Regions from separate parts of the Cedecea neteri genome, predicted to be linked through region 1. Evidence: riboswitches for the same ligand, from Rfam matches in the RefSeq annotation. Region 1 holds a riboswitch; each other region holds the start of a gene.
What was found. Region 1 has a riboswitch for thiamine pyrophosphate ahead of thiC (phosphomethylpyrimidine synthase ThiC). Riboswitches for the same ligand answer to the same signal wherever they lie in the genome.

Region 1 (10,505 bases):
TCCATTGCCTTCTCGGCACCCTCAAAGTCACCTTTACGTGCCAGCTGCAGAGCAGTCAGGGCCTGGCTACGTGCGCTGCCGGCATTGACCAGCAGTTCCATAATAATTGACTCTAAATCTTCCACATCTTACTCCATCATTTTCAGGGCTTTATCAAGCACCACGTCGCCTTTCATCAAACCGTAATCCATCATGTCGATAACGGCGACTTTTTTACCCAGAGGATCGGCAAGGGCCTGAAGTTTGGCCTGCTCATATTTCACCTGCGGACCAAGCAGAACGATGTCGGCGCGTTCGATATTCTCTTTAAACTCTGCCACAGGCACAGCTTTGATAGAGACCTCGATGCCTTTCTTTTGTGCGGCATCAACCATACGTTGAACCAGAATGCTGGTCGACATACCTGCAGCACAACACAACACGATATTTTTCATAGTTCGCTCTCAATGTCCGAAGGATACAGAGATATTTATCCGTCAGAGGGGGAGGCAACAACCGCTTTAACCCGATTGTGTGTCAGGTATCACAAAAGAAACCACAGAAAACTGAAACCGGTTACATTTTTGCTTTTTCTCTAAGAATCAAGACGGCAGTTGAGAAGGCGGAGCGGCGTGAGGAAGCGTTTGCTGCCGCTCCGGTCAGTCATCTATGCTGACCGGAGGACAGTATTTGAACGGCAGGGAAGCGGCAACATCCTGGTGGCGTTCTTACGGTAAACGTCGAGACCTATCCTTCCGCTTGCCGTGTGTTACATCAGGGTTGCGCGTTCCTTCCCAAAAAGTGATCCCAGTCCTTCCAGACAGGCTGCAAACCTGACTGGCGGAGCACGGCGGCCACTTCCTGAGGCGTTCGGCCATCGTGAGGAGCAAACTGCTCAAGTTCTGGATGGTTATCGGCATAGCCGCCGGGCTGTGTTTTCGAAAACGCGCTGACGTTGTTTATCGCCAGCGGGATCACGTGGTCGCGGAACCACGGTGATTCTCTGGTTGAAAGCGACAGTTCCACGTCCGGCGCAAGCAGGCGGAATGCGCAGATCACCTGTACCAGTTGCTGTTCAGTCATGATTGAGGCTGGTTCTACGCCGCCGGTGCACGGGCGCAGGCGTGGGAAGGAGATGGAATAGCGGCTTTGCCAGTAGCGCTGCTGTAGCCAGAGCAAATGTTCAGCCACCATAAAACAATCGGTGCGCCAGCTGTCCGACAGCCCAATCAGCGCGCCGAGGCCGATTTTATCAATGCCCGCGCGTCCCAGCCTGTCGGGTGTTTCCAGTCGCCAGAAGAAATCCTGCTTGTTGCCCTTCAGGTGGTGCTGGGCGTAGGTCGCCGGGTGATAGGTTTCCTGGTACACCATCACGCCATCAAGCCCGAGGGTTTTGAGTTCGGCATACTCATGCTCGTCCAGCGGCTGGACTTCCATGTGCAGCGAACTAAAGCGGCTGCGGATAGCCGGCAGATGCTGGCGGAAATAATCCATGCCGACTTTGGTCTGGTGTTCGCCGGTCACCAGCAAAAGATGTTCGAACCCCAGCTCACGAATAGCTGCACATTCCCGTTCAATCTCCGCTTCATCCAGCGTTTTGCGTTTCAGCTTATTACTCATGGAAAAACCGCAATAGGTGCAGTCGTTGGCGCACAGGTTAGAGAGATAGAGCGGCACGTAAAAACTGACGGTGTTGCCGAAGCGCTGGCGCGTAAGCTGCTGCGCCCGCTGGGCAAGAGGCTCGAGGTAGCGGCTGGCGGCGGGGGAGAGCAAAGCCATCAAGTCCTCGCGCGTCAGGCGGGGCGAGTGAATTGCCCGTTCGACGTCCGCCGCCGTCTTACCGTTAATGCTCAGAGTGATATCGTCCCAGTCCAACTGCCGCCAGCGGTCGGTAAAGGTTTCCGCCATCAGGCATTCTCCTCGCTAAACTGCAGGAAACTGGTCAGCGGGCTGGAGGCCTGCGCCTGCTGGTGGCGAGAGCCTAACCCGGCCTGTGCCGCAAGGCTTCCAGCTTCCACGGCCAGACGGAACGCCTGAGCCATTTGCACCGGATCACGGGCGACCGCTATGGCGGTATTGACCAGCACGGCAGAAGCGCCCATCTCTAAGGCTTCGGCCGCATGGCTTGGGGCACCGATCCCCGCATCGACAACAACCGGCACGCGGGATTGCTCAATGATGATTTCCAGCAGCGCGCGGGTTTGCAAACCCTGATTTGAACCGATGGGCGCGCCGAGCGGCATCACGGCCGCACAGCCAGCTTCCTCGAGGCGTTTGCAGAGCACGGGGTCGGCGCCGCAGTAAGGCAGCACCACAAATCCTTGTTTGACCAGCGTTTCGGCGGCCTTCAGCGTTTCAATCGGGTCAGGAAGTAAATAGCGGGCATCAGGATGAATTTCCAGCTTAACCCAGTTTGTTCCCAGCGCTTCGCGGGCAAGCTGGGCTGCAAAAATAGCTTCTTCTGCCGTTTTTGCCCCGGAAGTATTGGGCAGCAGATGCACGCCCGCCTGCTGTAGCGGCAGAAGAATATCATCGCTATGGCCACGTAAATCCACGCGTTTCATTGCCATGGTGACAAGCTGTGAGCCAGAAGTACGAATCGCGTCGATCATCATCTGGCTGGAGGAGAATTTTCCGGTGCCGGTGAACAGGCGAGAGGAAAAGGTTTTATCGGCAATCTGTAACATGTCAGCCCCCGGCAATTGCCTGAAACAGCAGAATGATATCGCCCTCGCGCAGCAGATGATTGCTCCACTGGTCGCGCGGGATAATGGTTTGATTAACGGCGAGCGCCGCGCCAGTTTTGCCCTGATCAAGCTGGGCCAGAAGGGCTGCGAGCGTCAGGCCAGCCGTACATTCCAGAGGTTCATCGTTAAACTGAATGCGCATCGTGGCCTCCGCAGACCGGGCAGGTGGCTGATTTTTGCATCATTAGCGTGCGCCAGCTGTGCTGCCGGGCGTCAAACAGACGCAGCTCGCCAGTAGCCGGTGCCATACCGGTCAGCAATTTGATGGCTTCCAGTGCCTGGAGGGTACCCATCACGCCCACGACCGGGCCGATGACGCCGGAGGTGCGGCAGTTGCGTTCAGGTTCACTCTCGTCAGGCCAGACGCAGCGGTAGCAGCCATGCCCCCAGGGCGGTGTCAGGACCATCATCTGGCCGCCAAAACCGACGGCGCTGGCGGTGATAAGCGGCGTATTCCCGGCCACGCAGGCGGCGTTAACCGCCTGGCGGGTTGCCATATTGTCGCTACAGTCCAGCACCACGTCGGCTTCGTGCACGGCTTCTGTCAAAGAATCCCCCGTCAGCCTCTCTGTCAGCGAAACAATTTTTACGCCTGGGTTAAGGCGCTGCAAATGCTGGTGGGCCGCCGAAGATTTCGGGCGCTCAATATCTTCTGAAGTGAACAGGATTTGGCGCTGGAGATTGCTGATATGCACCTTGTCATCGTCCGCGACGATAAGCTTGCCTACGCCAGCGGCGGCGAGATACAGCGCGGCAGGTGAACCTAAGCCGCCCAGACCGACGACCAGCGCCGTGCTGGACAGCAGTTTTTCCTGCCCTTCAATCGCCACGTCTTCCAGCAGCAGCTGGCGGCTGTAGCGCATAAAATCCGCGTCATTCATCGCCAGTTCCTGCCAGGTCGAGTAATTGCCTCGTGGCCGCTCGCCAGTCGGGAGCCTGCGTAATGGCGCTGACGACGGCGACGCTGCCCACGCCGGTAGCTAACACGGCAGGCACACGATTGATGCTTATCCCGCCGATGGCGACAGTGGAATAATCACCCAGCGTCTGGATATGTTCTGCCAGCTTATTCAGCCCCTGCGGGGAGGAGGGCATTTGCTTGGTTTGGGTAGGGAAGACATGGCCCAGCGCAATGTAGGACGGGTTAGCGCTTAAGGCGCGATCCATTTCCATGTTGTCGTGGGTTGAAAGCCCCAGCCGAAGCCCGGCTTCGCTTATCGCCGCCAGATTGGCGACATCCATATCTTCCTGGCCGAGATGTACGCCGTAGGCGCCGTGTTTGATGGCCAGTCGCCAGTAGTCGTTGATGAACAGGCGGGCGTTGTAGCGTTCGCCCAGCGCAATGGCGGCGATGACGTCAGCTTCAACGTCTGCATCGCGTTTATCTTTAATGCGGAGCTGGATGGTTTTGACGCCCGCCCCGAGGAGGCGTTCGATCCACTCCACGCTGTCGACGACTGGATAAAGGCCCAGCCTGCGTGACGTGGCTGGGAAAATGAGTCTGGACATTATGCTTCCTCTTGTCTGAGATAAATTTCACCGCCCCGGGCGCGGAAGTGTTGGGACATATCTTCCATGCCAGCATCCCTCGCCTGTTTGGCAGCGTAATCGCGCACTTCCTGGGTGATCTTCATAGAGCAAAACTTCGGGCCGCACATGGAACAGAAATGCGCGACTTTGCCGGATTCCTGCGGCAGGGTTTCATCGTGGTAAGCGCGGGCGGTGAAGGGGTCGAGCGCCAGGTTGAACTGATCTTCCCAGCGGAATTCAAAGCGTGCTTTGGACATCGCGTTGTCGCGTATTTGCGCGCCCGGATGCCCTTTGGCCAGGTCCGCGGCGTGAGCGGCAATCTTGTAAGTGATCAGCCCCTGCTTAACGTCCTCTTTGTTCGGCAGGCCGAGGTGCTCTTTCGGCGTGACGTAGCAAAGCATCGCACAACCAAACCAGCCAATCATGGCGGCGCCAATGCCGGAGGTGAAGTGGTCATATCCCGGCGCGATATCGGTCGTGAGCGGACCAAGGGTGTAGAAAGGTGCTTCGTGACAATGCTCCAGTTCTTCGGTCATGTTGCGGCGAATCATCTGCATCGGCACATGCCCCGGGCCTTCAATCATCACCTGGACATCGTACTCCCAGGCAATTTTGGTCAACTCGCCCAGCGTATGCAGTTCGGCAAACTGAGCTTCGTCGTTGGCATCCTGGATGGAGCCCGGACGTAAGCCATCGCCCAGGGAAAGGGAAACGTCATAGGCGGCGCAGATTTCGCAAATTTCACGGAAGTGCTGATACAGGAAGTTTTCCTGATGATGGGACAGGCACCACTTCGCCATAATTGATCCCCCGCGTGACACAATTCCGGTCAGGCGCTTCGCGGTCATCGGGACATAGCGAAGCAGCACGCCCGCATGAATGGTGAAGTAATCCACGCCTTGCTCTGCCTGCTCCAGCAGCGTGTCACGGAACATCTCCCAGCTCAGGTCTTCGGCGATACCGTTCGCTTTCTCCAGTGCCTGGTAGATGGGGACTGTGCCGATGGGCACCGGGCTGTTACGCAGGATCCATTCCCGCGTTTCGTGAATATAGCGGCCGGTTGAAAGGTCCATCACCGTGTCTGCCCCCCAGCGGGTGGCCCACACCAGCTTCTCCACCTCCTCTTCAATAGAAGACGTGACCGCCGAGTTGCCGATATTGGCATTGACCTTCACCAGGAAATTGCGGCCGATAATCATCGGCTCTGATTCAGGGTGGTTGATATTGGCGGGAATAATCGCTCGCCCGGCGGCGACTTCATCCCGGACAAACTCCGGCGTGATGTTTTCCGGCAGGCGGGCCCCAAACCCTTCACCGGGATGCTGGTGGCGCAGGACAGCATCACGAATGCGCTCGCGCCCCATATTTTCACGAATGGCGATGAATTCCATCTCCGGGGTGACAAGGCCTTTGCGGGCGTAATGCAACTGGGTGACGCATTGTCCTGCTATTGCCCGGCGAGGTTTGGACTGAGTTTCAAAGCGCAATTCGTCCAGGCCGTCGTCGGCAAGACGCGCTTTTGTGTAAGCGGAGCTGCGTTCATCCAGCGTTTCGCTGTCGCCTCGGTCGGCAATCCAGGCGCTGCGTAGGGGATTTAGCCCGTGTAACACGTTTATGGCGATGTCGGGATCGCCATAGGGGCCGGAAGTATCGTAGACGGGGACAGCGTCGTTCGGCTGATATTGCGGGGCATCCTGGCTCCCACCGGTGAGCGTTGGGCTGAGCTGGATTTCGCGCATCGGGATGCGGATATCTTCGCGTGATCCGGTCAGATAGATGCGTCTGGAGTTAGGGAAGGCGGTGCCTTCAAGCGTGTTGATAAAGTGTTGGGCGGCGGCGCGTTGTTCGCGGCGGCCAGGTTTTTTTTCAGATGCAGACATAGCTCATTCCAGGTTTAGTCAGGATATGGCTTGTCAGGACAACGGAAGGAGTAATGGATATGGGCCGCCCGAGAACGGGTGTACCCAAAGACAGAATTACTCTTGTTCCCTTCGCAGGTTCTAACCTGATCAGGTTCCGCGGATCCCGAATTAACGGTCTCAGCCGGTGCATAACGCACTCGGCACTCCGACAAGAATGATCCCACCTTGCGGCGGGAAAGTTGTAAATTACTCGTTAATAGCTAACAACTCAAGCTGGACTTGCCAGCCCGGCAGGATCGCTGGCGCTGCCGTCAAGGTTGTTATCAATAGCCAGGAGGACTAGCTTATCCTCAAGGGTGAAGCGGGACTCCAGGCACTCGCCAATCTCCGACAGCGCCTGCTGAAACTCGACCCAGCTGTCGCGGTCGATGGCGTTTTCCAGATGGGAATCGTAGAGGTCCATGATTTGCTGGGTGTTAGCTTCCAGTTGAGGGTAAAGCTGGGCTGCGCTTAGCAGCGGACTGCTGCCTTCCAGGTTGCTGATGATTCGCTCGTAGATACTGAAATGACCGGAAGAGAGGTAATCCACCAGGCCGTGGCAAAAATTGTCTAACGCTTTTTCGTCGAGCGCGGTGTGCGATTCCTTGTTAGGCTTGATCCCGACCATGTTGTAATAGGCGACCAACAGGTGCTTACGGGCCTGCAGCCAATGGTCAACTAACTCATTACTACCACCAACGCGCTCAGTCAGATTGGCTAACTGGTTCAGCATGATTGAGACTCCGTGAGTTAAAAGATTGAACGCAAACTAACCCAAAAAAGTAAAAACTAATTGTTTATATCAGTGAACACGGGGATGTGCACCAGGTTATGGAACGTGTTATTCAAAACTTAGATCATGGTTGGTGGATAGTCAGCCATGAGCAAAAAATATGGTTGCCGCAGGGTGACTTACCTCACGGCAGCGCGGCAGAATTTCAGCTCATAGGCAGCCGCGCTCTGGATATCGGTGAGTGGGAAGGTGAGCCCGTCTGGTTGATTCGCGAAAATCGCCGCTCGGACATGGGCTCGCTGCGCCAGCTCCTGGATCGCGATGTGGGCCTGTTCCAACTGGCCGGGCGCGGCGTCCAACTGGCAGAGTTTTATCGCTCGCATAAGTATTGCGGTTACTGTGGGCATGAAATGCACTTCAGCAAAAACGAATGGGCGATGCTCTGCGGGCACTGTCGCGAACGCTATTACCCGCAAATCGCCCCCTGCATTATTGTCGCTATCCGTAAGGAAGATCATATCTTGCTGGCTCAGCACACGCGCCACCGCAACGGCGTCTACACCGTGCTGGCTGGGTTTGTCGAAGTGGGCGAAACACTGGAGCAGGCGGTGGCTCGCGAAGTCATGGAAGAGAGCAGCATTCAGGTGAAAAACCTGCGCTACGTAACTTCCCAGCCCTGGCCGTTCCCGCAGTCACTGATGACTGCATTCATGGCGGATTATCACAGTGGTGAAATCAAGATTGACCCGAAAGAGCTGCTGGATGCGGGCTGGTATCGCTATGACCAGTTGCCGCTGTTACCGCCGCCGGGCACCGTGGCGCGCCGCTTAATTGAAGATACCGTCGCCCTGTGTCGCGCGGACTATGAATGATAGACTGCGGCGATACAGCTAAAGGAAAGGTAAACATGACTGAACTGAAGAACGATCGTTACCTGCGCGCGCTGCAGCGCTTGCCGGTAGATGTCACCCCGGTGTGGATGATGCGCCAGGCAGGGCGTTATTTACCGGAATATAAGGCGACGCGCGCTCAGGCGGGTGACTTTATGTCGCTGTGCAAAAATGCCGAGCTGGCCTGCGAAGTTACCCTGCAACCGCTGCGCCGTTATGCGCTGGATGCGGCGATCCTCTTCTCGGACATTCTGACCATCCCGGATGCGATGGGGCTTGGGCTGTACTTTGAAGCCGGGGAAGGCCCGCGCTTTAGCTCCCCGATTCAAAGCCTGGCCGACGTTCAAAAGCTGCCGATTCCCGATCCGGAGGGCGAGCTGGCATACGTGATGAACGCGGTGCGCACCATTCGCCGTGAACTGAAGGGCGAAGTGCCGCTGATTGGCTTCTCCGGCAGTCCGTGGACGCTGGCCACTTATATGGTGGAAGGCGGCAGCAGCAAAGCCTTCACCGTGATCAAGAAAATGATGTTTGCCGATCCGAAAGCACTGCACCTGCTGCTGGATAAGTTGGCGCAGAGCGTGACGCTGTACCTGAACGCGCAAATCCGCGCGGGTGCGCAGTCGGTGATGATCTTTGATACCTGGGGCGGCGTGCTGAGCGGCCGTGATTACAAAGAATTCTCGCTCTACTACATGCACAAAATCGTCGATGGCCTGCTGCGTGAAAACGATGGCCGCCGTGTGCCGGTGACGCTGTTCACCAAAGGCGGCGGGCAGTGGCTTGAAGCGATGGCGGAAACCGGCTGTGACGCGCTGGGCCTCGACTGGACAACGGACATCGCAGATGCTCGCCGTCGCGTAGGCCATAAAGTCGCGCTGCAGGGCAACATGGACCCTTCCATGCTTTACGCTCAGCCTGCACGCATTGAAGAAGAAGTTGCTACGATCCTGGCTGGTTTCGGGCAGGGAGAAGGGCACGTCTTCAACCTTGGGCATGGTATTCACCAGGACGTTCCGCCAGAGCATGCTGGCGTCTTTGTGGAAGCAGTACATCGCCTGTCCGCGCAATACCACCAGGCTTAAGGTAGCAAGAGATGGATCTCACCTTACTGCGAGAGCAACAGCTGGATCTGGCCTCAAAGGTGATCCATGAGGATCGTCTTGAGCAGGATCCACCTCGGTTGATCGCCGGGGCCGATGTGGGGTTTGAACAAGGCGGAGACGTCACCCGCGCGGCCATCGTTTTGTTGAGTTATCCATCTCTTGAGTTGGTTGAATATCAGGTGGCAAGAATTGCCACCACCATGCCTTATATCCCCGGTTTTTTATCCTTCCGCGAATATCCCGCGCTGCTTGAGGCGTGGGGCATGCTGTCGCAAAAACCCGATTTAGTGTTTGTGGATGGCCACGGCATCTCCCATCCCCGTCGTCTGGGCGTTGCCAGCCATTTTGGCCTGCTGGTGGACGTACCGACGATTGGCGTGGCGAAAAAGCGGCTGTGCGGGAAGTTTGAACCGTTGGGGGAAGAACCCGGCGCTCGTGCGCCGTTGATGGACAAGGGCGAGCAACTGGCGTGGGTCTGGCGCAGTAAAAAACGCTGTAATCCTTTGTTTATTTCTACCGGACACCGCGTAAGCCTCGACGGAGCGTTAGCCTGGGTGGAGCGCTGCATGGGTGGCTACCGTTTACCGGAGCCAACCCGTTGGGCCGATGCCGTTGCCTCCGGGCGCCCGGCTTTTAAGCGCCTGCAAGCAATCGGCAGGTGATTCAGGTAAACTGCCGCTAATTTTCCGTCTTTGAGACACCGTCATGTTACAGAACCCTATTCATTTACGCCTGGAGAAGCTGGAAAGCTGGCAGCACGTCACCTTTATGGCTTCTTTGTGCGAGCGTATGTACCCGAACTACGCCATGTTTTGCCAGCAAACCGGCTTTGGCGATCCCCAGCTTTATCGCAAGATCCTTGACCTGGTTTGGGAAACCCAAACGGTGAAAGATGCCAAAGTGAACTTTGATAGTCAGTTAGAGAAACTTGAAGAGGCAATTCCTGCGGCTGACGACTATGATATTTACGGTGTCTATCCGGCGATTGACGCGTGCGTGGCGTTGAGTGAGCTTATTCACTCCCGTCTCTCGGGTGAAACGCTGGAGCACGCAATCGAAGTCAGTAAATGTTCAATCACTTCGGTGGCGATGCTGGAAATGACTCAGGCCGGTCGTGAAATGACCGACGAGGAGTTGAGAGCAAACCCGGCGGTAGAAGAAGAATGGGACATTCAGTGGGAGATTTTCCGGCTGCTGGCGGACTGCGAAGAACGCGATATTGAGCTCATTAAAGGGCTTCGTGCTGACCTCCGTGAGGCCAGTATCAGTAATATCGGTATAAATTTGCAGCAGTAAGACAGTAAAACGTGACATACAGTCTGATTTGTCCTCCCTGGAGGCTTCCAATTAACCCCCCGTCTGGTCTACATTTGTGGGGCGAATAAAAGTGGCTATCGGTGCGTGTATGCAGGAGAGTGCTTTTTAGGCATTTCCGTCGCACTCGATGCTTAGCAAGCGATAAACACATTGTAAGGATAACTTATGAACAAGACTCAACTGATTGATGTAATTGCTGACAAGGCTGACCTGTCTAAAGCACAGGCTAAAGCTGCTCTGGAATCCACTCTGGCTGCAATTACTGAGTCTCTGAAAGAAGGTGATGCTGTACAACTGGTTGG
Region 2 (10,505 bases), 520 kb from region 1:
GTCGCTGGCGCTGGTAGGACTCATCCTGCCGGGCACGGTGATGATGGCCGGACTGGGGGCGTTGATCGGCAGTGGCCAGGTGAACTTTTATTATGCCTGGGGCGCCGGGATCGTCGGCTGTCTGCTGGGCGACTGGATCTCATTCTGGCTTGGGCAGCGTTTCAAAGGGCCGCTGCACCGCTGGTCATTTATGAAGAAGAATAAGGCCCTGCTGGATAAAACCGAACACGCGCTGCATCAGCACAGCATGTTTACGATCCTGGTTGGGCGCTTTGTTGGCCCTACGCGCCCGCTGGTGCCGATGGTTGCAGGCATGCTGGATTTACCGCTGGCCAAGTTTCTGCCGCCGAATATCATCGGTTGCCTGCTCTGGCCGCCGCTCTACTTTTTGCCGGGGATCCTTGCCGGAGCAGCTATAGATATTCCCGCGGATATGAAAAGCGCCAGCTTCAAGTGGCTGCTTTTGGCGGTGGCTTTACTGCTTTGGCTGGCCGTGTGGCTGTGCTGGCGTTGGTATCGCAGCGGTAAGCGTGGCTCAGATCGACTGGCCCGCTATTTACCGCAGGCCCGACTAAACTGGCTGGCTCCGCTTATGCTTGTGGTGGGCATTGGCAGTTTTGTGGCCTTGCTGCAGCATCCCTTGATGCCGGTTTACTGGGACATCCTGCGGAAGGTGCTGTCGCACTAACTACCGATCCCCAACAGCGCGGAGGCGCTTGCCTCCCCGCTAAGCAACGTGCCCGTTTCGCCGTCCCATGCAATGCGCCCGTCTTTTATCACGATGCTGCGGCTGGCAATGCGGGCGGCATCTTCAATGCTGTGAGAGACCATCAGCAGCGCCAGCTGTTGCTCCCGGCACAGCTCGTCGAGCAGCTGCAGCATCTCTTTGCGCAGCGCCGGATCCAGCGCCGAGAAAGGTTCGTCCAGCAGTAAAACGGGCTGCTGACGAACCAGGCAGCGGGCCAGGGCAACGCGCTGCCGCTGGCCGCCGGAAAGCTGAGACGGCAGACGATCCAGCATGTCAGTTAACCCCACGCGTTCCGTTATTTCCTGCAACCGCAGCTTCTGGGCTTCATCAAGTTTCATGCCCGGATGCATGCCCAGGGCGATATTTTGCCGGACGGTCAAATGGCTAAACAGATTATTTTCCTGGAAGAGCATGGAAACCGGGCGAGCTGAAGGCGGTGTCCGGGTGTGATCCACGCCGTCGATGACGATGCTGCCGCTGGCAGGCGCCAGGAATCCGGCGACCAGGCTCAGTAACGTACTTTTTCCCGCCCCACTTGGCCCCAGGATGGCGATTCGTTCCCCCGCCGCAACCTTCAGGGAAAAGCGTATGGGTAAGTGCTGGTACAGCCAGGTTACATCAGTCAGAGTTAGCATCTTGCCCCGGAAGTTTTTCAATCAAGGTAAACAGCAGAAAACAAAGCAGTAGCAGGAGCAGCGCTGTGACCGCGCCGTCCTGGCTGCGGTAAGAGCCGATCTGCTGATACAGCCAGAAGGGTAGCGTGCGGAAGTCTTCATTACCGAACAGCGCCACCACGCCGAAATCGCCAATGGACAGGACGCAGGCAAAGGCCAGCGCCTGGGCTATCGGGCGTTTCAGCGCTTTTAGCTCAATAAATCGCAGGCGATTAAAGCCGCTGATATCCAGCGACTGGCAAAGCTGGGAGTAGCGTTCCGCCACGTCTCGCATGGGGTTTTCGAGCACTTTCAGGGCGTAAGGAATCGCCATCAGCGCATTGGTAAAAATAACAATCGCATCGGCGGATTGCGGCAAGCCCACGGTATTGTTTAGCAGCAAGAAGAAGCCGGTGGCGAGGACGATACCCGGCATCGCCAGAATCAACATGCCGCTAAGTTCAATGGCCTGCCCGGCGAAGCGTTGGTTACGAAGCCGAAGTTCACGCGAGCTCCAAAGCAGCATCAGCGTGAGGATCACGCTGATAAGCCCGGCAGCAATAGCAATGCGCAGTGAAGTCCAGAGCGCGTTCCAGAGCGCAGGCTGCCGCAGCACGCTGCCCATGCTGCCGTTAATCCCATCGACCATTACCGCCAGCAGCGGCGGGAGCAGTAGCAGCAGGGCGAGCAGAATAAGCAGGCCATCGCTAAGTTTTCGGCGCAGAGAATCCTGCGGATCGCGCCAGCCCTGAAGCTGGCTGACGCCGACAGGAATCGCTTTACTTAACTTCTGGCTCAACAACACTAGCCCCAGGCAGCACGCCATTTGTAGCAGCGCCAGCAGCGCCGCTTTGGCCGGATCGTAGTCGTAACTGAGTGCCTGGAAAATGGCCAGTTCGATGGTGGTGGCCTGCGGGCCGCCGCCCAGAGAAAGCACGGTGGCGAAGCTGGCGAAGCAAAGCATAAAAATCAGGGCGCCAACCGGGAGTATTTGTCGACGCAGCCAGGGCCATTCGACGAAACGGAAAAAATGCCAGCCCTGCATCCCCAGCTGTGCCGCCAGCTGGCGCTGTTCAGAAGGGATATTGTTCAGCGCCTGCAGCAGAAGGCGGGTCGCCATCGGCATATTAAAGAAGACGTGCGCCAGCAGAATGCCCTGCAGGCCATAAGGGGAAAAGTGCCATTCAAAGCCCAGCCGGCCACAGAGCGTTGCCAGCCAGCCTTCTCGCCCATAAACGGAAAGAATGCCGAAGACGGCGACCAGCACCGGTAGCACCAGCGTCATGGCGCAAAGCCGCAGCAGCGCCAACCGGCCAGGAAAACGGCGGCGGTAGAGCGCACGGGCTAAAAATATTGCCGGGAAAACGGAAAGTGCGGCGGAAAGAAAGGCCTGCCAGAAGGAGAAACGCAGGACGTGCCAAAGATAGCCGTCCTGTAAGAGGGCAAAGACATCCGTCTGCGGAGCGTTAAGCCAGAGCGCCAGAAAAGCCGCCAGGGCTACCGCCACGACCAGCGTCGCGGCAAATAGCCCTGGATACAGCCAGCCTGGTATTAGTGGCTGACGGCGCGTTGCCATTCATTGATCCATGCTGCGCGCTGGGTGGCTACCTGCTGAGGAGTAAATTCCAGCGTGGTTTGCGGTTTCACCAGGCTGTCGAAGCCAGCCGGTAACGCCACGTTGGTTACCGGATACATCCAGTTGCCGGTAGCAATGGTGTTCTGGAAACCCGGTGTGGCGATGAATTTGATAAATTTCTCGGCGAGTTCAGGCTGTTTGCTGTTCGCCAGCCGGCCCGCGACTTCAACCTGCAGGTAATGCCCTTCGCTGAAATCCGCGGCGGCGTAGTTGTCTTTCTTCTCTTCAATGATGTGGTAGGCCGGGGAGGTGGTATAGCTCAACACCAGGTCGGCTTCCCCTTTGAGGAACAAGCCGTAGGCTTCGCTCCAGCCTTTGGTGACGGTGACGGTTTTTTTCGCCAGCTTTTGCCAGGCTTCCGGGGCTTTATCGCCGTACACTTTTTGCATCCACAGCAGCAGGCCAAGTCCTGGGGTGCTGGTGCGCGGATCCTCGTAAATCACCTTCCATTTTTGGTCGCTTTCAACCAGTTCTTTCAGGCTCTTTGGCGGGTTTTTTAGCTTGTTTTTGTCATAAACGAAAGCAAAGTAGCCGTAATCGTAAGGTACGAAGGTGCTGTTCTTCCAGCCGCCGGGTACCTGAAGAGTGGCGTTTTCGACGTTAGAGGGCGCAAACAGTTTGGTTTGCGTGGCGGCCTCTACCAGGTTGTTGTCCAGCCCCAGCACGACATCTGCTTTGCTGTTCTTGCCTTCCATGCGCACGCGGTTTAGCAAAGAAACGCCGTCTTCCAGCGCCACAAATTTCAGCTCGCAGTTACAGTCGGCCTCAAAGGCTTTCTTCACCGCCGGGCCAGGGCCCCAGTCGGCGGCGAATGAGTCGTAGGTGTAGACGGTTAATACAGGTTTAGCGAAAACGGGCATGGCGGCGAGCGCCAGCAGCGGCAGAAACTTTTTGAACACTTTGCACCTCAGTAAAAGGGGGCAAAGGAATTGAGTTGAGTGTCTCAAATCCCTTCGCCGGCGTTATCCGGATCAGGTTCGACGGGTATTATCTCAGCGCGGACAAACTGTCCTGGCACCCCGTTGAGCAGGGAGGATTCTACTGATTTCCTTTGGGTTACGGAAGTCATGTTACGAAAGCGTTATGGGCCCGGTGGGGCAAACCAGGCGGACTTGAAATCAAACCAGCCTAGCGTGTTCATCCGCACCCCGCGCATACTGCGTTGGCCTTCAATGCGCAACCAGTGGTGAATCAATGGGATAACATCATTGCGCTCCAGCATTTGCTTGCACCATTCCGGCAGGGCCAGCGTTTTGCTGTGCCAGCGACGGGCATCGCCCTGCCAGTCGCCAGGGATGCATTTTTGAATCAGTGGGACTTCGTAAAGCTGGGCAAACAGGGAGTATTCCAGCGGCATGGTGAAATTCACGCTGTTCAGCCAGATATCGCTCTCGGCCTCGCCCTGATGCCATTCAGCATAGTCTATCTCCTGTACAACCAGCTTCACGCCCTGTTCCGCCAGTAATTCGGTCATGATGCTACTGATCACCCGGTGCTCGACGTGGTCACGGTAGTAGGTGAGCGTAATGCTCTCAAGTCCAGCAGGTTTAGGGAGCAATGGCCCGGGCCTCGAATGGTGCCAGCGCGGGAGCAATCCATAAGCCGGGAACCAGTATTGCTGATACTGCTCGGTAGCGCGGTAGATAAGGTTAACCGGGGAGAGGATATGCCCAATCCACTGGCGCACGTCTTCATTGATGCCCAGGCTGGATCGGCTGTCGAACAGCAGGTAGTAGCAGCCTTCTTCCGGGCGGCTTTCCACGGCTTTTTCGCTGTCCGGCATGCCCTGGAGTTGCACGCCGCAGCTGGACTCCTCGCCAACTTCCGGCAATACCCAAAAGTTGACCTCGTCAATGAGCGCCCGGAAGCCAAAGTAATCATCAAACGCGTGGATCTTTAGCTGGTTACGATTGTTTCTCGCGACGGAATAGGGGCCTGTGCCGATAGGCTGGCTGGCGAAATTTGTCATCGTTGTCCATTCTCGCGGCAGGATCATGGCGTTGACGCTGCCCAGCAGCCACGGCAGCCAGTCATCCGGCTGGCTAAGGTGAATATCCAGCGTCCAGAGCGTCGGTGAAGTGATTTGCGTGATATGAGCAAAAAGCGGCAGGGCGTTGATGCGCTGTAGGGAAGAGATAATATCCAGCATGTCCAACTCACGCCCATGGTGAAAATGGATGCCGGGGCGCAGGAAGAAACGCCAGCGTAAAGGGGATATTTGTTGCCAATGGTGAGCAATATCCGCTTCGAGTTCCCCATTTTCCTCATTTATACGCGTCAGGCCGCTAAAAATCTGGCGGGCAATGTGGGTTTCGGAGCGCCTAAGCGCCGAGCCGGGCAGCAGATTCAGCAGCGGCCGATAGTAAAGGACACGCAGAATGTGTCGACCCTGGCGAAAGCTGCGGCCAAGATGAGAAATGAGCATCTGGCGGACAGCGGCTTTATCGCCGACGATTTGGACTAGCTGATCGATGCGATCCTGCTCCAACAGATCTTCCGCCCGCTGCTGCTGAAGCGCCAGCCCGGTATAGAGGAAAGTGAGCTGCGAGCGCTTGCCTCGTCCGGCTTCCGCCTGCCAGCTAAGCCAGCCTTTTTCCTGCATAGCATTAAGCAGCGTACGCATATGGCGGCGGGAACAGCTCAGCAAATCCGCTAAATCATTCAGCGTGGTTTCCTGAGGTTTGCCTTCGCAGCATTGCCACAGGCGGATGAATTGTTGTTGCAGGCGAGACGAAGACATAAAAGAGGAACTCCTGGCGGAAACTCATCAATTTAACTTTCCCTATATTACGCCAATAATCATCCTCGATGAAGCGAGGAGGTGTTTATGAAGCGGTCATCACCTGCGAAGTTTTTCCAACAGTACTTTGCCGCAACACAGTTTGTTTGCTCTGGATGGCTGGCTCGCCTGACGGTGGAGCAAAGACTAAGGATGCTCGAAGACTTGATGCAGTGGGAGGTTACAACCCCGATGCCCGAGAACGCCAACGCGCCGACTCATGTGTGACTGAGTATTGGTGCTTTTCACCGGCCAGCAGCTGTTTACTGCTGGCTTTTTTCGTTTAATCTTTACGCATTTAACAAATACCTCGGACTACATCTCCTTTTAAGGACATTCCATGCTCTGGTTTTTGACCCGCGCACGCCGTTTTAACCCTGTATACGCCGCCTTTATGGCCGTCTCTTTTATGATTGGCGTGGCCGGGGCGCTACAAGCTCCGACGCTTAGCCTCTTTTTAACTCGAGAAGTCGAAGTGAGGCCGTTTTGGGTAGGTTTGTTTTATACCGTGAATGCGATTGCCGGGATTGGCGTCAGTTTGCTGCTGGCCAAAAGGTCGGACAGTCGGGGCGACCGGCGCAGGCTGATTATGGTGTGCTGCGTGATGGCGGTGGCAAACAGCGTTCTTTTTGCCTTCAATCGTCATTATCTGACGCTGATTACGCTTGGCGTGATGTTTGCTTCGGTAGCCAATACAGCAATGCCGCAGATCTTTGCCCTGGCGCGTGAATACGCCGATCGTTCCGCCCGTGAAGTCGTGATGTTTAGCTCGATCATGCGTGCGCAACTTTCTTTGGCGTGGGTTATCGGGCCGCCGCTCTCTTTTATGCTGGCGCTGAAATACGGCTTTACCACAATGTTCCTTATCGCTGCCGGAATATTTGTCATTTCACTGGCGCTGATTATTTTCGCGTTGCCGTCCGTGCCGAGAGTTGAACAGCCCGCAGAGGTGGCGATAACGCAGGTCAGCGGCTGGAAAGACAGCAATGTACGGATGCTGTTTATCGCCTCAATGCTGATGTGGACCTGCAACACCATGTACATCATCGATATGCCGCTGTGGATAAGCCAGGATCTCGGGCTGCCGGATGAGCTGGCGGGATTATTAATGGGCACGGCGGCAGGACTGGAGATCCCCGCGATGATCCTCGCTGGCTACTACGTGAAGCGCTTTGGAAAACGTAACATGATGGTCGCGGCCGTGGCTGCGGGTGTCCTGTTTTATGTCGGGCTGACCCTGTTTCACTCTAAAGCGGCGCTGGTGGTCTTACAGTTGTTCAATGCGGTGTTTATCGGGATCATCGCCGGGATAGGTATGCTGTGGTTCCAGGATTTGATGCCGGGAAGGCCCGGTTCTGCGACGACGTTATTCACCAACAGTATTTCAACGGGCGTGATTCTGGCCGGGATACTGCAAGGGGCGCTGGCAGAAGGTTTTGGTCACTATTCCGTTTACTGGCTGATGGCGGCGCTTGCGGTGGTCGCGCTGTTCCTGACTAGCCGGGTTAAGAACGTTTAAGAGTTTCCCCTCTCATGGGTGAGAGGGGAAAATGTACTACCGCATAAATGCCGGCAGTTTTTGCTCGTAGCCAGAAATAGCGGCTTCGTGCTGCAGCGTCAGGCCGATGCTGTCCAGGCCGTTCAACATGCAGTGACGGCGGAAGCTATCCAGCTCAAAGGTATAACGCTTCTCGCCCGCCTGAACCGTCTGGGCTTCCAGGTCGACGACAAACTTAATGCCAGGCTGGGCGTCGACCAGTTTGAACAACTCATCCACCTGCTCATCGCTCAAGATAACCGGCAACAGCTGGTTATTAAACGAGTTGCCGTAGAAAATGTCCGCAAAGCTTGGCGCAATCACCACTTTGAAACCGTAGTCGGTTAATGCCCACGGGGCGTGCTCGCGAGATGAACCGCAGCCGAAGTTTTCGCGCGCCAGCAGAATTGAGGCACCTTTAAATTCCGGGTAGTTCAGCACGAATTCCGGGTTAGGGACTTGTCCTGCATCGTCCAGAAAACGCCAGTCGTTAAACAGATGTGCGCCAAAACCGGTACGGGTGACCTTCTGCAAAAACTGCTTCGGGATAATGGCATCGGTATCGACGTTCGCCGCATCCAGCGGAACGACCAGGCCGGTATGTTGGATAAATTTCTCTGCCATGGTGGTTCCTCTTATTTCAGTGTACGAATATCGGCGAAATGACCGGAAACGGCGGCTGCGGCTGCCATCGCCGGGCTGACCAGGTGAGTACGCCCACCGCGGCCCTGACGGCCTTCAAAGTTACGGTTGCTGGTGGAGGCGCAACGCTCGCCAGGATTCAGGCGGTCGTTGTTCATGGCCAGGCACATGGAGCAACCCGGCAAACGCCACTCAAAACCGGCTTCGATAAAGATCTTATCCAGCCCTTCAGACTCGGCCTGAGCTTTTACCGGTCCGGAGCCTGGCACAACCATAGCTAACACGCCAGGCGCGACTTTGCGGCCTTTGGCGACTTCAGCTGCTGCACGCAGGTCTTCGATACGTGAGTTGGTGCAGGAGCCGATAAATACTTTATCAATAGCCACTTCGGTCAGCGGGATACCTGGTTTCAGGCCCATGTAAGCCAGCGCTTTTTCTGCCGATGCACGCTCAACCGGATCGCTGAAAGATTCTGGGTTAGGGATATTGTCGGTAACAGAAATCACCTGGCCTGGGTTGGTTCCCCAGGTCACTTGCGGAGCAATGTCGGCGGCGTCTAAGGTGACGATAGTGTCAAATTTCGCGCCTTCGTCGGTGTTGAAGGTTTTCCAGTACTCGACGGCTTCATCCCAGTCAGCCCCTTTTGGCGCATGCAGACGGCCTTTTACATATTCGAAGGTGGTTTCATCCGGCGCAACAATCCCGGCTTTTGCCCCCATTTCGATAGCCATGTTGCACAGCGTCATGCGACCTTCCATGCTCAGCGCACGAATAGCATCGCCGCAGAATTCAACCACGTGACCGGTGCCGCCTGCGCTGCCGGTTTTGCCGATGATGGCAAGCACGATATCTTTGGCCGTGATCCCCGAAGCTGCCTTGCCCTGAACTTCAATTTTCATGGTTTTCGCGCGACCCTGTTTCAGGGTCTGCGTTGCCAGGACATGCTCAACTTCGGAAGTCCCAATCCCAAAAGCCAGCGCGCCGAATGCGCCGTGAGTCGCGGTATGGGAGTCGCCGCACACGATGGTCATGCCCGGCAGGGTGATCCCTTGTTCAGGCCCCATAACGTGAACGATGCCCTGATAAGGGTGATTCAAATCGTACAGCTCAACGCCAAACTCTTTGCAGTTCTTCATCAGTTCCTGCATCTGAATACGGGCCATCTCGCCGGAGGCGTTGATGTCCTTAGTTTGGGTCGACACGTTATGGTCCATCGTGGCGAAGGTTTTCCCCGGTTGGCGAACCGGGCGGCCATGGGCACGCAATCCGTCAAAGGCCTGCGGGGAAGTCACTTCATGCACCAGATGGCGATCGATATACAGCAGCGGTGTCTCTTCCGGGGCTTCATACACGACGTGGGCGTCGTATAACTTCTGATATAAAGTTCTGGCCATGATTATTTCCCCTGAGCGATGTAGCGGGCGATGATGTCGCCCATTTCGTCGGTGCTGACTGCCTGACCGTCGCGGGCTAAATCGCCGGTACGGTGGCCTTCTTCTAACGCGCGATTAATGGCGCTTTCGATAGCCTGCGCGGCCTCTTCGGCATCCAGGCTGTAGCGCAACAGCAGCGCCAGCGACAGGATCTGCGCGATAGGGTTGGCAATGTTCTTCCCGGCGATATCCGGTGCTGAACCACCCGCAGGTTCGTATAAGCCAAAGCCTTGTTCGTTGAGGCTGGCGGAAGGCAGCATGCCCATAGATCCGGTGATCATGGCGCATTCGTCGGACAGGATGTCGCCGAACAGGTTGGAACACAGCAGAACGTCGAATTGCGATGGATCTTTAATTAACTGCATGGTGGCGTTGTCGATATACATGTGGGACAGCGACACATCCGGGTATTCTTTAGCGATTTCGTTGACTATTTCGCGCCACAACAGTGAAGTTTGCAGCACGTTTGCTTTATCAATGGAGGTCACTTTGCTGCGGCGCTTGCGGGCAGATTCAAAGGCGATACGCGCAATGCGCTCGATCTCAAAGCGGTGGTAAACCTCGGTATCGAAAGCTTTCTCGTGCATGCCGCTACCTTCACGGCCTTTCGGCTGGCCGAAGTAAATCCCGCCTGTCAGTTCGCGAACGCACAGAATGTCGAAGCCGTTTGCCGCAATGTCGGCGCGCAGCGGGCAAAATTCTTCCAGGCCCTGGTACAGGCGAGCTGGACGCAGGTTGCTGAAGAGTTTGAAATGTTTACGCAACGGCAGCAGGGCACCGCGTTCAGGCTGTTCTGCTGGCGGCAGATGTTCCCATTTTGGGCCACCTACTGAACCGAACAGAATCGCATCGGCCTGTTCACAACCTTCGACCGTAGCCTGCGGCAGCGGGCTGCCGTGGCGATCAATGGCGGCCCCACCGACGTCATAGGTGCTGGTGCTGATGCGAATATCAAAGCGATTGCGAACTGCATCCAGTACTTTCAGGGCCTGAGCCATCACTTCCGGGCCAATACCGTCACCCGGCAAAACTGCAATATGGTAATTTTTCGACATTACACGGTTTCCTGATTTTGTT
Region 3 (10,505 bases), 2.0 Mb from region 1:
GGGCGGCTGCTTGTCCAACCCGGCGTAATAATCAATAAAGCGATGAATGGCGGTTGGCGTTGTGCCCATGAATTTCACCCTCGCGGTGAAGCATCTGGCGTTGTTGTATAATTAAAACTTGCACAAATACTTAAATTTGTCCAAGTTTAGAATGTGATATTTTTAAAAAGACAATTATTTCAATGCACTAGAAGCAGAAAGGTAATGCGGAAATTTTATTTTTTGACAGCAAATATCGACCCGCCGTGTTTTCAGCAGGTCATTTGATGAGCATGTTGTGGAGGGGGAAAACGAACCTAGAGGGGAATGATCTCGAGCGTAGCGCCCTGCTGCTGCCAGAGTTCAAGCTGCTTTTTACGTGCCGCCGTCAGCTTACCAGAGGTGACCAGCAGCCATTTTCGGTCAGGAAAGATTTCCGGGGCCAGAACGGCTGGCGGCACGGGAAGCACGTCGATACGGTGCCCCTGGCCGGTTCGCCTGAGCGCTTCCAGCCAGATTTCGCAGGGATCGCTCAGATGCCAGCCGGTAATCAGGCAGTTGTCACCGGGCGCTCTTTTATCCCCTTCGAGGCAAAACGACGTGTAGGCGATAATGATGCCGTCGAGGATCTCGCGCAGGGTCATGATCGCCGGTACGTTGGCCGAGACTTTACTGCGCAGCGGGCGTAAAACTTCCGTCACCAGTTCCGCGCGCGGATATTCCCGGCCTGCATCGTGGATAAGCTGGCGAAGGGATTCGATTTTTCCCTCATTGAGCCGCTGGAGCATACTTTCCTGCAGGCCCAACCAGTTGTTCGCCCGACGTGCTTCAGGCCGGGCCAGCAGCGGCTTCACCTGGCTGACCGGCACCCCTTTTTTCACCCAGTCGAGGATGTTAAGCGCCTGCTGGATATCTTCATCGCTGTACTGCCGATGACCGCCATCGGTTCGCATTGGCTTGAGCAGGCCATAGCGACGCTGCCAGGCACGAAGCGTGGTGGCGTTTATCCCGCACAGCCGGGCAAATTCGCCGATGGAGTAAGACATGAAGAGCACCTGATAACCATGAATACTCACAATATACTACGGATTATGCAGGGCTGAATGAAGAGCCAAGTGTTTGCACTTTTTTCAGCCCCGATGCCCTTTAGCGCCAGCCCAACTCCGGTGCAACGTGCTTCAGAATAGATTCGATCACGTGCGCGTTATAATCCACGCCCAGCTGGTTTGGCACGGTTAACAGCAGCGTGTCGGCTTCAGCAATCGCTTCATCCTGCGCCAGTTGCTTAATGAGCAGTTCCGGTTCAGCGGCATAGCTGCGGCCGAAAATGGCCCGGGTTTGTGGCTCGATGTAGCCAACCTGGTCGCCTTCTTTACCGCTGCCGCCGAAGTAGTTGCGGTCGCGCTGGTCCATTAACGCGAAGATGCTGCGGCTGACGGAAACGCGCGGTTCACGCGTATGGCCCGCTTCTTTCCACGCGGCCCGATAAGCGCGGATTTGCTTCGCCTGCTGGATATGGAACGGCTCGCCGGTTTCATCGGTTTTCAGCGTGGAGCTTTGCAGATTCATTCCTAACTGCGCTGCCCAAACAGAGGTCGCGTTGGAGCTTGCCCCCCACCAGATGCGCTCCCGCAGCCCGGCCGAAAACGGCTCCAGACGCAGCAGCCCCGGCGGATTAGGAAACATTGGCTGCGGATTCGGCTCGGCAAAACCTTCCCCTTTCAGCGCCTCGAGGAACACTTCGGTATGACGACGCGCCATGTCAGACTCGGTTTCGCCTTCGCCGGGCACATAACCAAAATAGCGCCAGCCGTCGATCACCTGTTCCGGCGAGCCACGGCTGATCCCAAGCTGCAGGCGGCCACCGGATATCAAATCCGCCGCGCCCGCATCCTCTACCATGTAAAGCGGGTTTTCATAGCGCATGTCGATCACACCGGTGCCGATTTCAATGCGTTTGGTTTTCGCCCCGATTGCTGCCAGCAGGGGGAAAGGCGAGCTTAGCTGGCGAGCAAAATGGTGCACGCGGAAGTAAGCCCCGTCCGCGCCAAGCTCTTCGGCGGCAACGGCCAGGTCGATGGACTGCAGCAGCGTATCCGCCGCGGAGCGCGTGCCGGACTGGGCGGCAGGCGACCAGTGGCCAAACGAGAGAAAGCCAATCTTTTTCATCGGATATCGTCCTTAGACTCGGAGGTAACTGGCCTACAGTGACAAAATTCCCACCCCGGGTGCCAGCAAAATATTGCGATACCGCACTAAACGGATCGTCGGTTTCAGTGGGGGCAACGACGCTGCCCGGCGATTGTAATCAAAAAGTAAATGTCGTATAACAGGCACCTCCGAGGGGTGTCCTGTATGGGCTGAGATGGCGCAAGCCGAACCCTTTGAACCTGATCTGGGTCATGCCAGCGAAGGGACGGTCGGCAATCACAGCTCTGTTATTGTCTGTTCATACCTCTGCGCGCCCGGATCTCCATTTACCCAGGAGGTCCCATGTACACCCCACTTTTCGAAAATGGTCTTTACGGACGACTGCGCGAGCAGGCTGGCCAGCACTGGCAGGATTACGTCGCTCACCCTTTTCTACAGCAGCTTGCCGCCGGCACGTTGCCTAAAGCCGCATTTCAGCGCTATCTGACTCAGGATTATCTTTTCCTGATTCACTTTGCCCGCGCCTACGCCCTGCTGGTGAGCAAGCTCCGCACTCTGCCGGAGATGCGCACCGCGACCGCTTCGCTGAATGCCATTGTCTCCGAGCTGCCACTCCATGTGGCTTACTGTCAAAGCTGGGGGCTGGATGAAACGCAAATGGCGGCCGAGGCGGAAGCCCCGGAAACCATGAACTACACCCGCTACGTGCTGGATATTGGCCATTCAGGCGACGCGCTCGATCTTCTGGCGGCGCTGCTGCCCTGCGTGGCCGGATATGCAGAAATCGGCCTTGGCCTGCTGCATAGCCCCGACACGGTGATGGCAGGCAATCCCTACGCGAACTGGATCCGTAACTACGGCGATGAGGGCTACCTCATCGGCGTGCAGGCCGCTGTGCAACTGCTCGAAACGGTAGGTCAGCAGCGTGGCGCGGAAAGCCGTTTCCCGGAGCTATCGCAGATTTTTACCACCGCGACGCAGCTTGAGTCCGCGTTCTGGCAGATGGGGCTGAATGCCTCATGATCGACAGCGCGACTTCGCCGGGCATTCAGGTGCGCGATCTCAGCCTGCGCTTTGGTCAGCAGACCATTTTTGAGCGGTTGAATTTTGATATTCCCGGCGGCAGCTTCGTGGCGCTATTGGGCGCGAGCGGAGCCGGTAAAACCAGCCTGCTAAAGATTATCGCCGGGCTGTCGCAGGCCAGTGCAGGAAGCGTGACCTGTAGCGATGGGCTGCCGGTTGCCGGGCGCATCGCCTGGATGGGGCAGAAAGATTTGCTCTACCCGTGGCTCAGCATTGAGCAGAACGTGGCCCTCGGTGCTCGCCTGCGTGGTGAAACAGTCGACAGGCAATGGACGGAGCATTTGATTGAACAGGTCGGGCTGGCTGGCTATGCCAAAGCCCTGCCAGCTTCGCTTTCGGGCGGGATGAGGCAACGTGCCGCCATCGCCAGAACGCTTTACGAAAAGCGCCCGATAGTGCTGATGGATGAACCGTTTTCGGCGCTGGATGCCATTACCCGCACGGCCATTCAGGATCTGGCGGCCAGGCTGCTGGCGAAAAATACCGTGCTGCTGATCACCCACGATCCGATGGAAGCCTGTCGGCTCAGCCATCGCCTGCTGGTGCTCTCCCGCTGGCCTGCTGGCATTGACGATACGCATGTTATTGCCGGGCAACCGCCCCGCGCGCCGGACGATGTGGATCTGCTCCAAAGCCAGGCCGGGCTGCTGCAGCAGTTAATGAGGGCCGCCGAATGAAGCCGACGTCAGACACTCATGCTACCCGCCTGCGCCGTGGGCTGACCGTTTTTGCCGGGCTGCTGCTGCTTTGGTACCTGCTTACCCTCGGCAATATTCCCGCCTTTCTTCTGCCCTCTCCCGCTTCGGTAGCGCTGGCTTTATGGGATGGCCGCGATTATCTCGCCTGGCACACGCTGGTCACAGCCTTAGAGATTATCAGCGGACTAATTCTGGGCGTACTGCTGGGTGCAGGCCTGGCGCTGGGCATGATGTTTTCCCCCCGCCTCCAGCGCTGGCTGATGCCGCTGGTACTCACCAGCCAGGCGATCCCGGTCTTTGCCCTGGCGCCGCTGCTGGTGCTGTGGTTCGGTTTTGGCATGAGCGCCAAAGTGGCGATGGCGGTGCTGGTGATTTTCTTCCCGGTGGTGTCGTCGTTCTTTGACGGTCTGCGCCGGGTGAATAACGACTATCTGGATTTGGCTCGCACGATGGGGGCTTCACGCTGGGCGCAGCTGAGGCACGTCCGACTGATGGCGGCGCTGCCTGCTTTTGGCTCGGGGCTGCGCATGGCCGCCGCCGTCGCCCCCATCGGGGCAATTATTGGCGAATGGGTGGGTTCTGCCGAAGGGCTGGGCTACGTGATGCTCAACGCCAACGCCCGCATGCAAACCGATGTCTGCTTTGCCGCGCTGTTTATTTTAGTCCTGATGACCGTTCTGCTCTGGCTGGCGGTCGATGCCCTGCTGCGGCGGCTGATTGTCTGGTCGCCTGAAAACAACGAATAACCGCCTTAATGAAGGAATTAAGAAGATGAAAAAAACGCTGTGTGGCCTGCTGCTCACCGCCGCCTTTGCCGCTCAGGCCTCAGCCGCCGAAAAGCTGACCCTGGTGCTGGACTGGTACATTAACCCCGATCACGCGCCGATTATGGTGGCAGAACAAATTGGCGCTTTTAAGGCCGAGGGGCTGGACGTGAAGATTGTTCCCCCGTCTGACCCTGCTCTGCCGCCGCGCCTGGTTGCCGCCGGGCAGGCAGATCTGGCGATTACCTACCAGCCGCAGCTGCATTTCTTTGCCGATCAGGGTCTACCGCTGGTGCGCGTCGGGACGCTGATTAACACCCCGCTGAACACCGTGATGACGCTGGATCAAAACATTAAATCTCCGGCGGATCTCAAAGGCAAAAAAATCGGCTATTCCGTCAGCGGTATCGAGCAGGCGACGCTTGCCACCATGCTTGAGCATGAGCACGTCAAACCGGAAGAAATGAAGCTCATCAACGTCAACTTCCAGCTCACCAGTGCCCTGCTGGCGGGCCAGGTGGATGCGGTGATCGGCGGCTACCGCAATATCGAAGCGCTCGAGCTGAAGCTTCAGGGTAAGCCCCCGGTGGTGTTTAACGTCGAGGACTACGGCGTCCCGGCCTACGATGAGCTGATTTTTGTGGCGAATCGCAAAACGGCGAATGAAGCGAAGATCAAAAAATTCTTCGCCGCGCTGAAAAAAGGCAACGAGTACCTGCAGGCGCATCCGCAGGAAACCTGGCAGGCTTTTGCCAAAGCCCATGCGGAACTGAATACCGAGCTGAATAAGCAGGCCTGGCAGGCAAGCCTGCCGCTGTTTGCTGCCGACCCGGCCAAACTCGACCGCGCCCGCTACCAGGCCTATGAGCAGTTCCTGTTTGATAACAAGCTGATCAAGAAAATCACCCCGGTGGATGACTACGCCGTAGAGCTGCACTAAGCCAGATGGCCCGGCCGCCTGCCAACGGGCAGCCGGGCATTCAGTCAGTCAAACCAGGCATCAATCGGATCGTAATACCGGGCCCAGGCTTTAGGGCCTTCGGCCATTTCGGCATCGGTGAGTAAGGCATACTCCAGCTTCTCGCGCAGACTCGCCTCATCCATATCAATGCCGATGAAAACAATCTCCTGGCGCGCATCGCCGATGCCGTCTTCCCAGTGCTTTAAAATGTGCCGGAGGCTTTCGGCATCCTGCGGCCACTGTTCACGGGGAATGCTGGCCCACCACATCCCTGCCAGCCCCTGGCGCATCACGCCGCCCGCGTGGGACCAGGATCCGGCATGATGAGGGCGACTCGCCAGCCAGAAAAACCCTTTAGAGCGAATAACGCCTTTAAGCCCGCCGTCGGTCACCATCTGGAAACGCGCCGGGTGGAAGGGGCGTCGGGCGCGAAAAACAAAATTACGAATGCCGTATTCTTCAGTTTCCGGCGTATGCTCCCCGCGTAGCTCTTTTAGCCAGCCGGGCGCCTGGGCTGCAGCATCGAAGTCAAACAGCCCGGTATCCAGAACCTGGTCCAGGCTCACCTGGCTAAACGCCGAAGTGATGATTTTTGCCCGTGGGTTAAGGGAGTGCAGGACGGACATCAGGCGGCGTTTCTCTGCGTCGCCGATCAGATCGGTTTTGTTGAGAACTAGAACGTCGCAAAACTCTATCTGGTCAATCAGCAGGTCGACCACGGTACGTTCGTCCTCTTCGCCCATGGATTCGCCGCGAGACTGAATGCTGTCGTAGGATTCATAATCCCGAAGGAAGTTAAAGCCGTCCACCACCGTCACCATGGTGTCGAGCCGGGCGATATCGGAGAGGCTTTCGCCCTTGTCATCCACGAAAGTGAATGTTTCCGCCACGGGCAGCGGTTCGGAAATACCGGTAGATTCGATGACCAGGTTATCAAAACGCCCTTCCCGGGCAAGCTGGCTGATTTCCACCAGCAGATCTTCACGCAGCGTGCAGCAAATACAGCCGTTGCTCATCTCCACCAGTTTTTCATCGGTGCGCGTCAGACTGGAACCACCCTCACGCACCAGTGCGGCGTCAATATTCACCTCGGACATGTCGTTGACGATCACCGCCACCCGCCGCCCTTCCCGGTTATTTAAAATATGGTTCAGCAAAGTAGTTTTTCCGGCGCCCAAAAAACCGGACAGCACGGTAACGGGCAGTTTCTTTGGCCGACTGTGGGCCTGTGTTAACGATGACATTGCAACTCCTCACTGACTGTGCAGCTATTATTGATATGTTATAACATAACAAAAATGGACGACATTGTCATGCCGGAGATAAAAACCGGGCGTAGAAATGAAAAAAGCCAGCTAGCGCTGGCTTTGAGAAGGAAAACTGAATTACTGCAGGCGGAATACCCGCACCAGGTCGCGTAGCTGCTTCGCCTGATCGTTCAGAGATGCCGCGGCGGCAACCGACTCTTCCACCAGGGCAGAGTTTTGCTGGGTGGTGGAATCAATCATGCCAATGGCGCTGTTGATCTGGGAAATGCCGTCCGTTTGCTCCTGACTGGCCTGCTTGATCTCCCCGAGGATAGTGTTCATTTCCTGCACGTTGTTGATCATGCCGGCAATCTGCACGTTCGCTTTTTCCACCAGCTCCATGCCCTCACGAGTCTGAGTGGTTGAGTTCTCAATCAGGCTTCTGATCTCGCTCGCCGATGAGGCACTTTTCTGCGCCAGCTGGCGAACTTCCCCGGCAACCACGGCAAAACCACGGCCGTGCTCCCCGGCGCGAGCCGCTTCTACCGCCGCATTCAGCGCCAGAATGTTAGTCTGGAACGCGATGGAGTCGATGAGGTTAATGATGTCCGACATACGGTTGGAGGTTTCATTAATCACACGCATTTTGCTGGTGACCTGAGACATCATCTGGCCGTTGTTTTTCACCACCGTTGCGGCTTCGGAAGAGAGCCTGGTTGCCTCGTTGGTGTGGTCAAAGGTGTTTTTCACCGTGGAGGTGATCTGCTCCATAGAAGCCGCCGTTTCCTCTACAGAACTGGCCTGCTCTTCGGTACGAGCCGCAAGATCCTGGTTCCCGGCGACAATTTGTGCGGCGGCAGAAGAGATTGTTTCCGACCCCTGCTGAACCTGATGGACAATCTCTTGCAGGCGGACTTTCATGCTCATCAGCGCCTGCAACAGTTCGCCTGTTTCATCTTTATGAGTCACCGTAATGTTACCCGTAAGGTCGCCTTCGGCAATCGCACCGGCAAACTCAACGGCGCGAACCAGCGGGCGAGTAATGGAGCGCACCACAAACATACCGATGAGGCTGCCCAGCGCGATACTCAGCAAGGTCAGAAGCACAGTGACCAGCCGGTTAGAGCGATAATCTTTATCTACCTGTTGCCCCGCAGAAGTCATTTTTTGGTTCTGGATAGCAATCAGTTCCTGCACTTTGTCTTTGTATTTTTCCTGCACCTGAATGGTGGTGGCCATCATTTCCTGCAGCGCAGCGGCACGATCGTTTTGCTGTACCGCCTGTAAAATACGGAAACGTGAGTCCAGATACTCTTTACGAATGTCGGCCAGTTCACTCAGCGCTTTTTGTGAAGCCGCGTCGGTGCTGGATTTGTTCAGGTCAGCCAGCAGCGCGGTAATATGCGCACTAATCTCCGTAAGGTGTTTTTCTGATTTCTGGCGAAATGTACCCGCTTCATCCAGCAGCATTAGCTGCTGCGTGTTCACAAACTCCTGGAAACTCTCAATCAGATCGTTGGCTTTAACGGTTGTCGGGTAATCATTATTAACAATCGTTTGAATGCCGGTATTTGCCCGGCTCAGGCTGAGCAAAGAAAGCCCTGAGCTGAAGATCATCAGCACAATAAAAATAGCAATCGTCAGCGTTAACTTGCTGCGAATTTTTACATCATGTAGTGACATTTTTTCTCCCTTGAGAACCGTATTTTTATGAATGCACAAAATCCTCTGCGGCCGAAACAGCAGAAAATAAATAGCACAAAGGGATGGAAGCACCTCGTACAGGCTTATCGGATATATTCAGATTAACTTTATGAATTTGATCGGTTTTTTCTTATGGTCTGGCCAGACAGATAGCTGAAAGCTATTAATTGAATATCTATTGATCGATAATTTGCGATAGGGAACGTTTTTTTAATCTATTTTGCTGAGAGCAATGCTCTCCCCCACACTATTTTTTAAAATACAGCAAGCGCGTGGCAAATATAAATTCACCACGCACCGGTTTATTTAATTATTTAATATTTTATTAACAATACTGAATTACCCTTTTCAGCGCAGGGAAATATCAGATTTGATAATCGATGGCGGGTTCTTCTGGCTCCAGCGCCAGGCGCTTAATTTCCTCGACCGACAGCTCGGGGTTGCACAGCTCAATAAAGCGCCAGACGTAGTTACGCTGCAGTTGCCCACGGCGGATCCCGAGCCAGACAGTGTTCGCGTCAAACAGGTGGCGAGTGTCCAGCCGAACCAGGCTACCTTCTTCGCCGCTGGCCTGGTCGGCCACCAGCCCAATGCCCAGGCCAAGCTCCACGTAGGTTTTGACTACGTCAGAATCCTGGGCGCTAAGCACAACATCAGCCGTTAAACCACGCCGGGCAAACGCTTCATCTATACGGGAACGCCCGGTGATACCCTGTCGGTAAGTGATCAGCGGCCAGCGACTGATATCGTCCAGCGTAAGCGGGCTGGTATGAATCAACGGATGCCCCTGCGGAACCAACAGGCTGTGATACCAGCGGAACCACGGGTAGGCCACCACCAAAGGATCGGTGCTCAGACGCTCGCTGGCGATGCCAATATCCGCCGCCCCGCTGTGTAGCAGCGATTCGATTTCCTGCGGCGTGCCCTGAATCAGCTCAAGGCGAACTTCAGGGAATAAGGCGCGGAAGGCTTTGATCACCACCGGCAGGCTATAGCGGGCCTGTGTGTGGGTGGTGGCGATGGTGAGGACACCGCTGGTGTCGTTAGTGAAAAGGTCGGCCAGGCGACGCACGTTGCTGGCTTCGTTGAGAATACGTTCGGCAATCACCAACAGAGCTTTACCCGGTTCGGTCATACCTAATAACCGTTTGCCGCGGCGAATGAATATTTCAATCCCCAGCTCTTCTTCCAGCTCGCGAATATGGCGGCTGACGCCAGATTGAGAGGTGAAAAGCATATTGGCGACTTCGGTGAGATTGTAGTCCCGCCGCGCCGCCTCGCGGATTATTTTTAGTTGCTGGAAATTCACATCGCCCCCGGGATCATGACTGTTCTTTACACCATTGTTAAAGTCACAGCCCCGGTGGGACAAATAATAAAAACCAGCAACCTATTCCATTTGGTAATAAGCGAGCTTAGCCCACCAGCATCAGTTCGCGATTTTCCAGCGCCGGGCGGGTGACCAGAGACATAAGAATTTCTTTTACCGCCTGGGCCTGAGGTGAAAGCGGCAACCGCGCGGACAGGTTCAGCGACAGAGGTAAATTTAACGACGGGCTGGTAATGCGCGCCATCCAGCCACCGGATGAATCGGCCAGTGAACGCGCGGCGGATTCCGGCAGCACGGTCACGCCCATACCGCTGGCAATAGCCGCCGTTAAGGTCGAAATAGATTCGATCTCACCGATAATTTTTGCCGTCAGGCGGCGCAGGGAGAAAGCCTCATCCACGCGCTTGCGAACCGCGCTGTAGTCGCGGGGCAGGAAAAGATTCATAGCCGCAACGTCCGACAAATCAACGCTGTTACCCGGGCAGTCACGGGTGCCCACGAGGAACAAATCCTCTTTCAGCAGCGGCTGGCTGGTCAGCCCCGCCGTTGGCGTGCGGTCATACAACACCGCCATATCAAGCTGCCCGC

Region 2: linked by a shared signal. The riboswitch ahead of thiB (thiamine ABC transporter substrate binding subunit) and the one ahead of thiC (phosphomethylpyrimidine synthase ThiC) in region 1 are both predicted to bind thiamine pyrophosphate.
Region 3: linked by a shared signal. The riboswitch ahead of LH86_RS18535 (TenA family protein) and the one ahead of thiC (phosphomethylpyrimidine synthase ThiC) in region 1 are both predicted to bind thiamine pyrophosphate.

What each region holds. Positions count from the first base shown of each region.
Region 1 is NZ_CP009459.1:1,337,678-1,348,182, forward strand. It holds gene LH86_RS06285 (PTS lactose/cellobiose transporter subunit IIA) at 1-125, opposite strand, end outside; gene LH86_RS06290 (PTS sugar transporter subunit IIB) at 129-434, opposite strand; gene thiH (2-iminoacetate synthase ThiH) at 754-1,887, opposite strand; gene thiG (thiazole synthase) at 1,887-2,666, opposite strand; gene thiS (sulfur carrier protein ThiS) at 2,668-2,868, opposite strand; gene LH86_RS06310 (HesA/MoeB/ThiF family protein) at 2,852-3,607, opposite strand; gene thiE (thiamine phosphate synthase) at 3,600-4,235, opposite strand; gene thiC (phosphomethylpyrimidine synthase ThiC) at 4,235-6,136, opposite strand; TPP riboswitch at 6,226-6,336, opposite strand; gene LH86_RS06325 (Rsd/AlgQ family anti-sigma factor) at 6,387-6,890, opposite strand; gene nudC (NAD(+) diphosphatase) at 6,989-7,762, shown strand; gene hemE (uroporphyrinogen decarboxylase) at 7,798-8,865, shown strand; gene nfi (deoxyribonuclease V) at 8,877-9,548, shown strand; gene LH86_RS06345 (YjaG family protein) at 9,592-10,182, shown strand; gene hupA (nucleoid-associated protein HU-alpha) at 10,369-10,505, shown strand, end outside.
Region 2 is NZ_CP009459.1:1,854,132-1,864,636, forward strand. It holds gene LH86_RS08790 (DedA family protein) at 1-688, shown strand, start outside; gene thiQ (thiamine ABC transporter ATP-binding protein ThiQ) at 685-1,383, opposite strand; gene thiP (thiamine/thiamine pyrophosphate ABC transporter permease ThiP) at 1,367-2,977, opposite strand; gene thiB (thiamine ABC transporter substrate binding subunit) at 2,953-3,936, opposite strand; TPP riboswitch at 3,968-4,069, opposite strand; gene sgrR (HTH-type transcriptional regulator SgrR) at 4,119-5,777, opposite strand; gene sgrT (glucose uptake inhibitor SgrT) at 5,865-6,044, shown strand; gene LH86_RS08820 (sugar efflux transporter) at 6,157-7,335, shown strand; gene leuD (3-isopropylmalate dehydratase small subunit) at 7,372-7,977, opposite strand; gene leuC (3-isopropylmalate dehydratase large subunit) at 7,989-9,389, opposite strand; gene leuB (3-isopropylmalate dehydrogenase) at 9,392-10,483, opposite strand; gene leuA (2-isopropylmalate synthase) at 10,483-10,505, opposite strand, start outside.
Region 3 is NZ_CP009459.1:3,956,189-3,966,693, forward strand. It holds gene LH86_RS18520 (nuclear transport factor 2 family protein) at 1-69, opposite strand, end outside; gene LH86_RS18525 (MerR family transcriptional regulator) at 297-1,025, opposite strand; gene LH86_RS18530 (LLM class flavin-dependent oxidoreductase) at 1,126-2,148, opposite strand; TPP riboswitch at 2,312-2,413, shown strand; gene LH86_RS18535 (TenA family protein) at 2,473-3,153, shown strand; gene LH86_RS18540 (ABC transporter ATP-binding protein) at 3,150-3,890, shown strand; gene LH86_RS18545 (ABC transporter permease) at 3,887-4,657, shown strand; gene LH86_RS18550 (ABC transporter substrate-binding protein) at 4,683-5,615, shown strand; gene zigA (zinc metallochaperone GTPase ZigA) at 5,660-6,880, opposite strand; gene LH86_RS18560 (methyl-accepting chemotaxis protein) at 7,022-8,566, opposite strand; gene cbl (HTH-type transcriptional regulator Cbl) at 8,952-9,896, opposite strand; gene nac (nitrogen assimilation transcriptional regulator NAC) at 10,003-10,505, opposite strand, start outside.